Regions from separate parts of the Geobacillus sp. WSUCF-018B genome, predicted to be linked through region 1. Evidence: predicted binding sites of a transcription regulator. Region 1 holds the regulator's gene; the other holds the start of a gene.
The links. The regulator NrdR, encoded in region 1, represses ribonucleotide reductase genes. The targets are predictions, from matches to a motif close to AACACNATATATNGTGTT.
Positions count from the first base shown of each region.

Region 1 (5,704 bases):
CGCCCCGTCCGGGAACGTGATGCGAATCATGTCTGGCATCGGCAATCACTCCTTTGTCATAATTAAAAAAGAAAAAAACTCCTCCCTCAAAAGGGACGAGTTTTCGTCGTGGTTCCACCCTTCTTCCCATGGCAACACAACGCCATGGCTTAACAACAATAACGGCTAGCCACCGGCGGCAACTACTGGGCGCTCCGTTCGCTGCCGCAGCTCTGAGGGGGTAAGCGCATTTTTCGTGTTAGGAAGGTTCCAGCCGCCGCCTTCCCTCTCTGGAAACCGTAAAAATGCACCCATATCCTCGTCATCGCTTGTCTATGCGGTTATTCATGTACGATATTATAGCGGAACCGAAAAGAAAAATCAAGATTCTTCCCCATTTCCGGCGCTGGCGACAAACAAGCGGGAAAAATCAGCGCGGCGGCGGAGGCGAAGCCGCTCTTGAAACACGTTTTGCAGCGTCTGCACCATGCCGTCATCCGGGTGGTCGGTATACAGCTCAATTTCCGCCGGAGCAAGCGAGACAAGCGGCGCGAGCACCGAAGAATCGATATACATCGGCTGGCTGACGACGAGATGGCGGTCGATCAGCTGTTTCACTTCCGCCGCCGACAGCTCGCGGCGGTGGCGGTCGTAAAACACGAAGTGCGGCGGGTCGTGCACCAAATACAGGCGCGGCCATTGCGGCGTCCGGCCAACCAGGCATTCGCGCAGCATTTGCACGAAAGTTTGATACTCTTGCTCCAATTTGTACTCGTCAATCGCGAGCCCGACATAATGTTCAAGCCGCTCGATGTACGGCTTCAGCCGAAAGGTGACAAACGACGAAAACGAGAAGGACAGCCCGTCGCGCAAAAACGAAGCGAACGCCTCGCGCAGCAGCGCCATGCGCGAAGCAGCAAACTCCGCCCCTTTCTGATAATCGCGCCGTTCACCGTCCAAAAACGAATGGGCGAGCGCCAAAATTTGCTGCTGTTCCTCGCGGTCGCGAAAATAAAAGACACCGGAAATGATCGACAACAACAGCCGGTCTTCGAGGACAGACTGCACAAATGCAGTCATGGCTGGTATGATATACGTCTCGAGCACGTGCTTCTCGTCGCCGTATATGTAAACCGCCACGATCTTGTTTCCGTCGTAAGCGGCGTGAAACAGCGGACAGGCATCCCGTTTCCGTTCATTCAGCAGCCAAAACAGTTTCTCCGCCTCGCTTGCCTTGTCAAAATGGATTTCGATCACCCGCTGTCCCCCCTTCTCCGAGATCAACGCTTGGTTTATATATATGGGGACAATCAGCTGTTTAGACTAAAAAAGCGCAAAACGTCCAACGTTTCCCGCCTACAGGGCTGCGGCGGACGGAGCGCACAGACATTCGCAACGGGTTCATTCGCCAAGATGCCCCGCTCCTTGGCGGCTGGCGGAGAATGCATCCTTTCCGCCCCAGCGCAGAAAAACGGCGCCCCCTTGCGTCAGGGGACGCCTTAAGCGCGCCGTTTGACCGCTTATCCATCATTCGCGGCGGTTTGGCCCGGTAATTTCAACCGGGTGCGCGAGTGAGCGGATCCGCTCCATAATGCGGGCGGCTTTCACTTTTTCTTCCTCGCCGCGCTGCGAATACGTCAAATGGTGGGCGAGCTGCTTCATATCAAAGTTGGAGGTGAAAAAGGTCGGCAAATTTTCAAACATCCGGTATTGCAAAATTGGGCCGAGCACATCGTCGCGCACCCAGCTCGACATCGCCTCCGCTCCAAGGTCATCGAGCATGAGCACCGGCACTTTTTTCACATAATCGAGCTTTTCGTTCATCGTCTGATCTTGCAATGAATGCTTCAGCTCGCGAAACAGCTCCGGCACATAGACGATGAGCGACGGAATGTTCCGTTTCGCCAGTTCATTGGCGATCGCCCCGAGCAAATACGTTTTGCCGACGCCGAACGACCCGTACAAGTACAATCCTTTCATTTTTTTCCCCGGCTCGTACTCCGTCACGAACTTCTCTGCAAACTGGATGGCTTTAATGCGCCCATCGTCGCTAAGATCCACATCCGACAGCGAAGCTTGCAAAATTTCCCGCGGCACGAACATGCTTTGAATGAGCGCTTCCTGCCTTCTCCGTTCATCATCTTGCACTTTTTTCGGGCAGCGGTCGTATTCAACGTCAATTCGCCCGCCGGCGACCACCAAGTTCGGATGATACCCCGGCAGCATATTTGGGCATTGCTCGAGCCCTGGGCACTGGCGGCAATGGCCATGTTGCTCGATAAATTCGTACAGCTTCATTAAACTTCGGTCCACCGCATCGCGCGACAGCTGCTGCTCGTGCGCCTGCAAAAACGGCTGCACGTCCGGATGCGTCAAAATATAGCGCCGCATTTGTTCATAGCGCCGCCGGAACCCTTCGTTTCCGAACAGCCGCTGCAACAGTTGATTTACTCGTTCCATCGCCTTTACACCTACGATCCATCACGGTATTTTTTCAGCCGTTCCTCGAGCTCTTTGCGCGCCTGTTCCACATCAAAGTCGTCATCATCCGGCTGGCTGTAATCCATGTTCAGCCAGTCGGGGACGATTTCGGTGCGCACGACTTTGCGCACTGTCCGCGTCCCTTTTTCTTTTTCATTCGCCCAGTTTTGGTACGTCTTTGCTTCCTCTTTAGCCAGCTCCATCGCCTCTTTGACGGTGCGCACCTTTTTGCGCGCCCAATGGCTGGCGATTTTCTCGACATATTTTTTCGATAGTTTCATATTCGTCCGCAGCATGACGTAATAAATCAGCACATTGACGACGCCCGGAAGAAGCTGCTGTTGAAACATAATATCTTCGATCAATTGCAAATCGGCGAGCGACGGCTCCGCTCCCCCGGAAATTTCCTTCAGAAGCTGGCGCGGGGAGATCGTCTCGAGCTGCTTCATCAACGCCTCCTCTTTTGTGCGTGGCTTGATGTGTTCCATCGTCCGGTAAGCGAGCGGCTGCACCCGTTCGACAAGGCGCGGGGCGGCGCCGCCGTGCTCGAGCTCATACCACTCCCGGGCCGCCCGGCGCAGGGCGTCAATGTCAATCTCGTATGCCGGATCGATGACGCCGAGGACAATTTTTTGCATTTCCAGCGGCGGGATGCCGTACAAAAATGCCAACTTTTTGATCGCTTCTTTCACTTTCGCGGTTACGGCCCGGCGCGGCACCATCTGTTTCGACAAGCCGGCAAAAAACAGCTCAAAATCAAACACGCCGTCATCGAGCGCATACGACGCCTCGTCCCGCCCCATGTGCACTTTTCCATCCGGCGGCTCGAGCTCGCGCCCGGCCTCTTCATTGAATCCCGCGACGATTTGTTCAGCATGAACGGACGAAAATACGTCCGAAAACGCGCGCGTCACCCGGGTGAACTTTGTCTCATCCACAACCGGGCAGGCAAAACAGTCATTCAGCTGGGCAAACATATGACGGCCGACTTGCCGGTACAAAAAGACGCCGAGCATTTCGTCGCGGAAAAATTGATCCGGCGCCAGCGGCGGGCGCAGCTCATACACAAACTGCTTCGGCTCTTCCGCCTCGGGGGCGTGGACGTACGTATTCAGCAGCCCGATGCCTTCGAGCTTCAGCCGCTCGCTGTAAATGTCCGGCAGGCCGCACTGCATGAGCGCCATAAGCCGATGGTGGGTCGCTTCCCGGCCGCCAAGCAGCTCGTGCTCCCCCCAAAGCGTCATATATAAGGCGAGCGCACGATGGCCGATCAGCGGCTGATACAGCATAGTCAACACTTTTCGGTCCGCATCGTGCAGCGCAGTGCGGCTTTGCACCATATACCGATCAACGGCCAACAACTCTTTCCAATGGTGTGGCATCGCTCCGACCTTCCATTCTGCCATATTCGTTTCCATCCACCTCTCGCCTTCCCGGCCGAAAAATAAGCTGAAAAAAGGGCCTGCCGCATTCCCGCCCGAGCCCTTTTACCGTTGTCCTTTTTTAATCAGCTCTTTTAGCTCTTCGATAAATACGTTGATATCTTTAAACTGCCGATAGACGGAAGCGAAGCGGACATAGGCCACCTCATCGATGCGCGACAGCCGCTCCATGACCATTTCGCCGATCGTTTCGCTTTTTACTTCCGATACGCCTTGGCTGCGCAGCTCGCGCTCGATTTCCTGCGTCACTTTTTCCAATTGCTCAAGCGCCACCGGCCGTTTTTCACACGCTTTGATCAAACCGCGCAAAATTTTTTCCCGGCTGAACTCCTCGCGCGTCCCTTCTTTTTTGACGACAATCAGCGGCGGTTCCTCGACCCGCTCAAACGTCGTAAATCGATAGTGGCATTGTTCGCACTCGCGCCGGCGGCGAATCGAGCGGCCTTCTTCGGCAGGGCGCGAGTCAAGCACGCGCGTGCCTTGGTGATGGCATGACGGACATCGCATAACATCCACTCCGTTCCTCTTCTTATCTTCTATCATACCGGAATGGCAGAGGGCAGACAAGCCATAGTCAGCTATTGAGGCCAGAACCAATATACGGCAGGCGGCCGTCAAGCTTCCGGTATAACTCAAGGATGACCGCCCGGCTGCGGCCAAAATCAAACGGCAAGAACTTTGCCTCGGTCGTCACCGAAAAGTCCACCGCCGTTTCAAACGGGCGGACGGAAATGACGGTGGCGACGATAAACAGCTTGGGGCCGCGCCGCGTTTGGGCGCAAAGCTCGCCGCGCTCTTCGGAAACGGAAAGCAGCTCGGCGTCAGGCAGCGAAGCGAGCAGCTCTTTCACCGCGTCGATGACAGCGCGGTGGGCCGCTTTGTAGTAATGGCTCCGGAGCTCGGCGTCCTCATGGTTTTCCCGCGTTTCGCAATGGTTCGTCAACGCATACTTCAACTTTTTCCACATGCTCATAGCCACGTCTCCCTAATCGTTCTTTTTTTCACCATCATACCATGATTTTGGCCGCCATGGCACCGCCGAAAGCGTAAAAAAAGGAGCGTCCTGTTTACGCTCCTTTTGCTTCCGTTGTTATGGAATTACAGCGCGTGCGCCTTTTTCACTTCAATCGGGCGCATGCCGCGCGGCAGCTCAATCGTTTCCCGCGTTTGCGCGCCAAGCTTTTCGGCGATGTAATCCGCGGCGATGGTCGGGTCTAAATGGCCGCATGTATACACATCAATGCTGGCATAGCCGTGTTCCGGAAACGTATGAATCGTTAAATGGGATTCGGAAATAATGACGACCCCGCTTACACCTTGCGGAGCGAATTTATGGAACGCGACTTCGCGAATTTCCGCTCCCGACTTTAATGCGGCGTCTACAAACGTTTTTTCAATAAAGTCCATATCGTTCAGTTTGTCAAAGTCGCATCCCCAAAGTTCCGAGATAACGTGACGACCCATCGTATCCATGCGAAAGTCCCCCTTTTAACCAATTTTCTCAAATAAAAAACAGATTTGTAGGTTGCAAAATGGCATGTATAACTACCACGGGGGAAAGTTAGTCCTAAGAGGTCCTAACCCTTTAAGTAGTCACATTACCTTTGCCGTTAAGAAGTTCACGAAACATAGTATACTTTGTTTAGGGGGTTTTTGCAACAGGCTTTTTTAATTTTTCGCATGCCAAAAGGAAAAAGCGCCCACACCGCCACACGGGCGGATCGGACGCTTTGCGCATCTTTTCACGATTGCGAGATTGGAAGAAAAACTGCTTAAGCGCTCACATGAAGACGCTCATTCAT
Region 1 is NZ_PIJF01000012.1:21,723-27,426, forward strand. It holds gene thrS (threonine--tRNA ligase) at 1-39, opposite strand, end outside; gene ytxC (putative sporulation protein YtxC) at 361-1,236, opposite strand; gene dnaI (primosomal protein DnaI) at 1,507-2,439, opposite strand; gene CV944_RS05490 (replication initiation and membrane attachment family protein) at 2,451-3,842, opposite strand; gene nrdR (transcriptional regulator NrdR) at 3,948-4,409, opposite strand; gene CV944_RS05500 (cytosolic protein) at 4,477-4,875, opposite strand; gene speD (adenosylmethionine decarboxylase) at 5,001-5,375, opposite strand; gene CV944_RS05510 (glyceraldehyde-3-phosphate dehydrogenase) at 5,675-5,704, opposite strand, start outside.

Region 2 (5,704 bases), on a different contig from region 1:
TTGCGCAATTCTTTCATGCGCATGCGCAGTTGGGTCAGCGGGATGTTGCGCGCCCCTAAAATATGTCCAGCCGCAAACTCATCCGGTTCGCGGACGTCGACGAGTTGCGCTTTTCGATAACCGGCGCGGAACTCTTCCTCTGTCAATGCTTTGACAATTCTCTTCTGCCAGAAGTACGTAATGACGGAATACACGATGATTGCGCCGAGAATAATGAGCAATGCTTCCACCCGTCATGCCTCCTTTCGCTTTGTCCGCTATTTCCTATTATATAGAGTTGCCGCTCGGAAGCAAAGTGTTTTCGCGATGCCATTTTTCTTCCCTTGGCCGGCGTTGTTTGCTAAACTAGTAAAGGTGATTCTGAAAAGAAGGTGGAACGATGGCTAAAAAGGAAGTATGGCGCTTTATTGACTCCGGCGAGGGCTCGCCGTCGTTTAATATGGCGCTTGATGAGGCGCTCTTAGAGTGGCACAGCGAAGGAAAAATTCCGCCGACGGTCCGCTTTTACGGCTGGAATCCGCCGACGTTGTCGATCGGCTATTTTCAAAAAGTGGAGAAAGAAATTGATTTAGACGCGGTGAAACGGAACGGCCTCGGCTTTGTCCGCCGCCCGACTGGCGGGCGCGGCGTTCTTCATGACAAAGAGTTGACCTACAGCGTCATCGTCTCCGAATCGCATCCCGCGATGCCGCAGACGGTGACGGAAGCGTATCGCGTCATCTCCCAGGGCATTTTGGAAGGATTTCGCTTCCTTGGGCTTGACGCGTATTTCGCCGTGCCGAAAACAGAAGAAGAAAAAGCGGATTTGCGCAGCCCGCGCTCGGCTGTTTGCTTTGACGCACCGTCGTGGTACGAACTTGTCGTTGAGGGGCGGAAAATCGCCGGCAGCGCGCAAACGCGGCAAAAAGGCGTCATTTTGCAGCATGGTTCGATTTTGCTCGATTTGGACGAAGACTTGCTGTTCAGCTTGTTTAAATATCCAAACGAGCGGGTGAAAGAGCGTCTGCAGCGCGATTTTAAAAAGAAAGCCGTCGCGATCAATGAGTTGACGAGCCGCACGGTGACGATCGAGGAAGCGAAAGAGGCGTTTTACAAAGGATTTGAAAAAGGATTGAACATCGTATTGGAACCGTACACGCTCACCGCCGAAGAGTTGGCATACGTCGAAGAGCTGGCGCGGACGAAATACGAAAGCGATGAATGGAACTTTAAGCGTTAGGCGGCAATATGGAACATCGCTCCTGTTTTGGCAAAAACGGCATGGCTGGTCCGTTTTTCGCCGTTTTTTGTCTTTTTTTGCTTGACAAAAACGAAATGATCTGTTCTAAATCACAATATATAGTATGATTTTCATAAAAAATCATACTATATATTGTTTTTTTCTGTTTGATATGGTAAGGTAGAGAAGACAGGGCAACATTGGCAAAAACATGAGAGATTATATAATTATATAAAAGAGGAGAGATAGGAGAATGACGGTGGCGTCATCCGAAAAAATGAAGATCAATATTGACAAGCTGAACGAGGATATCCGCCTATTTCCGCAAGTGCATCCGATTACGCCGGATATGCACATCACCCATAAAGGCGTATCCCGTTTGGTCATGCTTGACCGGTATTCATTCAAAGATACGGAGAAGCTGACGCTCACACCGGGCGATTTCGTTGTGTTGACGATCAAGGAGGACCCGAAATTCCCAGCCCGCGGTCTCGGTTTTATCGTCGATATTGACTGGGAGGCGAAAAAAGCGCGCGTGTTGATTGAAGACGAATACCGGCACGTGCTCGAAGGCGAGGAGGCGGAAACCGGCATTGTCCTTCGATCGCTCGACATTATCGACAAGCCGCTCGAGATTTTCTATGAGCAAATCGCCAAGCGCAATGCGACCGGGCTGGCGGCGGTGGAAAAGACCGAAGAAAAGCGGAAAGAGTGGTTCGAAAAGTTTTATCAAGAGCTCGCCAGCTTGAATTTTGTTCCGGCCGGCCGCGTGTTGTATGGGGCGGGTTCAGGCAAGGAAGTGACGTATTTCAACTGCTATGTGATGCCGTTTGTGAAAGATTCGCGCGAAGGCATTTCCGAACATCGGAAGCAGGTGATGGAAATTATGAGCCGCGGCGGCGGCGTTGGGACGAACGGCTCGACATTGCGGCCGCGCCATACGCTTGCGCGCGGGGTGAACGGCAAATCGTCCGGGTCGGTCTCATGGCTTGACGACATTGCGAAGCTGACCCACCTTGTCGAGCAAGGTGGCTCCCGCCGCGGCGCCCAAATGATTATGCTGGCCGACTGGCACCCGGACATTATCGAATTCATCGTCTCGAAAATGCAAAACCCGCGCATTTTGCGCTACCTGCTTGAAAATATGGAAGACGAGGGCATCAAAAAAGCAGCGCGCGACAAACTGAAATTCACGCCGCTCACCGAGCGGGAGCGGGCGATGTACGAAGCGATCGTCCGGTACAAAAACGCGCCTGACTACGGCGGCTTCACAGAGGAAATTATCAAAGACGCTGAAGAAAAACTGCGCACCGGCGGTACATACACGGTGCACAACCCGGACTTTTTGACCGGTGCGAACATTTCCGTCTGCTTGACGAAAGAATTCATGGAAGCGGTCGAAAAGGACGAAGAATACGAGCTGCGCTTCCCGGACGTAGAAACGTATTCTGAAGAAGAAATGCGCATTTACAATGAAAAATGGCATGAAATCGGCGATGTACGCGAATGGGAGAAAATGGGCTATCGCGTCCGCGTCTACCGGAAAATCCGCGCCCGCGAACTGTGGAAGCTGATCAACATTTGCGCGACGTATTCAGCCGAGCCGGGCATTTTCTTCATCGACAACGCCAACGAAATGACGAACGCCCGCGCGTACGGGCAAAAAGTCGTTGCGACCAACCCGTGCGGGGAACAACCGTTGGCACCGTATTCGGTGTGCAATCTGGCCGCCATTAACTTGGCGAACATGGTGGACAAAGAACGGAAGGTCATTGACTACGAAAAACTGAAACGCACGGTCGAAATCGGGGTGCGGATGCAAGACAACGTCATTGACGCCACGCCGTACTTCCTTGAGGAAAACAAAAAACAAGCGCTCGGCGAGCGCCGCATCGGCCTTGGCGTCATGGGGCTTGCAGACTTGCTCATTTACTGCGAAAAAGCGTACGGCTCTGAGGAAGGAAACCAGCTTGTCGATGAGCTGTTCCGCACGATCGCCACGACCGCTTACCGGGCCTCGATCGAGCTGGCGAAAGAAAAAGGCAGCTTCCCGTTTTTGGTCGGCGAAACGGAAGAAGAAACGCAAAAGCTGCGCGAAGCGTTCATCAACACCGGTTACATGAAACGGATGCCGGATGACATTCGCCAAGATATTTTGAAATACGGCATCCGCAACTCGCACTTGCTGACGGTGGCGCCGACGGGATCGACGGGGACGATGGTCGGCGTGTCAACCGGGCTGGAGCCGTACTTCTCGTTCTCGTACTACCGGAGCGGGCGCTTGGGCAAATTTATCGAAGTGAAAGCAGACATCGTGCAAGAATATTTGGACAAACATCCGGAAGCCGACCCGAACCATTTGCCGCCTTGGTTTGTGACGGCGATGGACTTGCCGCCGGAAGCGCACGCCGATGTGCAATGCATCATTCAGCGCTGGGTCGACTCGAGCTTGTCGAAAACGGTCAACGCGCCGAGAGGCTACACCGTCGAGCAAGTGCAAAAAGTGTACGAGCGTTTATGGCGCGGCGGCGCGAAAGGCGGCACCGTCTACGTCGACGGCAGCCGCGATGCGCAAGTGTTGACGTTGAAAGCGGAAGAAAACCGGATCGAAGAACAGCTAGAACTGCTTCCAGAAGAACAAGAGGAAAAAGAAACGAAACGCGCCGTCGTGCTTGTCGATACGATTCAAGATGTGCGCGCCACCGATGTGACGATCGGCTCCGAAATCGGCAACATTTGCCCGATTTGCCGCGAAGGAACGGTTGAAGAGATCGGCGGCTGCAACACGTGCACGAACTGCGGCGCCCAGCTGAAGTGCGGCCTGTAATGGTGATACGGATGGGTTTGGATGGATGAAACGCTGGTTTCCGTAGAGGAACCGGCGTTTTTTTTTTACATAAAAGGCAAAAGCCAAAATATAGTGGTAAAAGGCGGAAACGTTCAGTCCGAAAGAGGCGCTAGAGCGCGCCATTCGCTACGGGGCGTCCATCCAATACGATGCGGCGGCGGCTTCGCCGTTTTACCGCTATACAGATGAACAAGGGCGACAACATGAAGTGTGGTTTGAGGACGCCCGCAGCGCGTTGGCGAAATTTGACTTGGTGAAAGAATACGGATTGCGCGGAATCAGCTACTGGGTGCTCGGGTATCCGTATCCGGAAAACTGGGTGCTGTTGGAAGACAATTTCCGCATTCGCAAGCGTGGGTAAGCTAAGCAGTTAGAGCGTATGCGCCGGTCATCGGGCATGCGCTTTTATTTTGTTTCTTGGAGTTCGAGCCGCTTTTTTAGCTGATAAATTTCCAGATCGTGCTGGCCGATCTTATGGTTTAAATATTCAATCGCAATGTTCGCGTTGCGCCAATCATGTGACAATATCTCGAACATGCGCCGATGCTCAGCCAGCTCGTCCTCGATTTTTTTGAAATGGCTGCGCGTCTCGATAATGAAATGGCCCAACTTTTCCTCGAGGCGTTGTTGCTGTTCTTCGAGGCGCTGTTGTCGTTCTTCGAGGCGCTGTTGTCGTTCTTCGAGGCGTTGCTGTCCGGCTTCTAGGCGGTCGAGGCGTTCATGAATCGGCTGCAACTCCTCTTTCAGCACTGAGCGAAGCAATTCGACAAGCTCGTGAGACATTCTGCATCCCTCCTTTCAGTTTAGTTTTATTGTATCATTGCGTTCATGAGCTGTCATGGCAAATCTTGAGCAGCTTCGCGAAATCGGCCGCCAACGGGATTTGTTCCATGTGTATAACAACATGTGGGATCGGAAATTGCATCTGGATGGCATGATTGACGGCCGAGAATATCGGCAAATCGTGGCTGAAACCGATGGGCATGGTCGTTGGTTTCGCTGGGAGATGAACATATCAAATGAGGGGCAATGAACTTTCCATGAAAAATGGTGCCAAGCAAAAGAAGCATACGATTTCCCTCCAACCTTGAACCATACTAACATCAAAATATGGACAACTATAAGTGGGGGCGGTACGGCATCGGCAAATACGTGTATCGTGACGAGGAGGCGCAGGAGCTGGAGGAAACGATGCGTTCGTACATTGCCCGCTTTTTCCCGGCGGCTGAGGTGCAGTATTTTACGTAATGCCCCTTTTATGGTACAATAGAAATGATTGCTATTTTTGTCTGCCAAAAGGGCCGACGCATCGGAGTGACGGTATAGGCCGGGGGATTTGCTGGCGGCAGGCAAACGTTGCAGGAGGGGACAAACGTTGCCGACACCGAGCATGGAAGATTATATTGAGCAAATTTACATGTTGATTGAAGAAAAAGGCTATGCCCGCGTTTCGGACATCGCGGAAGCGTTGTCCGTTCACCCTTCTTCAGTGACGAAAATGGTGCAAAAGCTCGATAAAGATGAATATTTGGTGTATGAAAAGTACCGCGGCCTTGTCTTGACGCCGAAAGGAAAAAAAATCGGCCAACGGCTTGTGTACCGCCATGAGCTGCTTGAGCAGTTTCTTCGCCTCATTG
Region 2 is NZ_PIJF01000006.1:274-5,977, forward strand. It holds gene CV944_RS03035 (rhodanese-like domain-containing protein) at 1-230, opposite strand, end outside; gene CV944_RS03040 (lipoate--protein ligase family protein) at 380-1,219, shown strand; gene CV944_RS03045 (vitamin B12-dependent ribonucleotide reductase) at 1,473-4,046, shown strand; partial or broken gene CV944_RS03050 (spore gernimation protein) at 4,147-4,428, shown strand; gene CV944_RS03055 (hypothetical protein) at 4,473-4,850, opposite strand; gene CV944_RS03060 (DUF2332 family protein) at 4,906-5,100, shown strand; partial or broken gene CV944_RS03065 (spore photoproduct lyase family protein) at 5,187-5,315, shown strand; gene mntR (transcriptional regulator MntR) at 5,443-5,704, shown strand, end outside.
Region 2: the regulator NrdR is predicted to act here: its motif matches at 1,329-1,346, upstream of CV944_RS03045 (vitamin B12-dependent ribonucleotide reductase).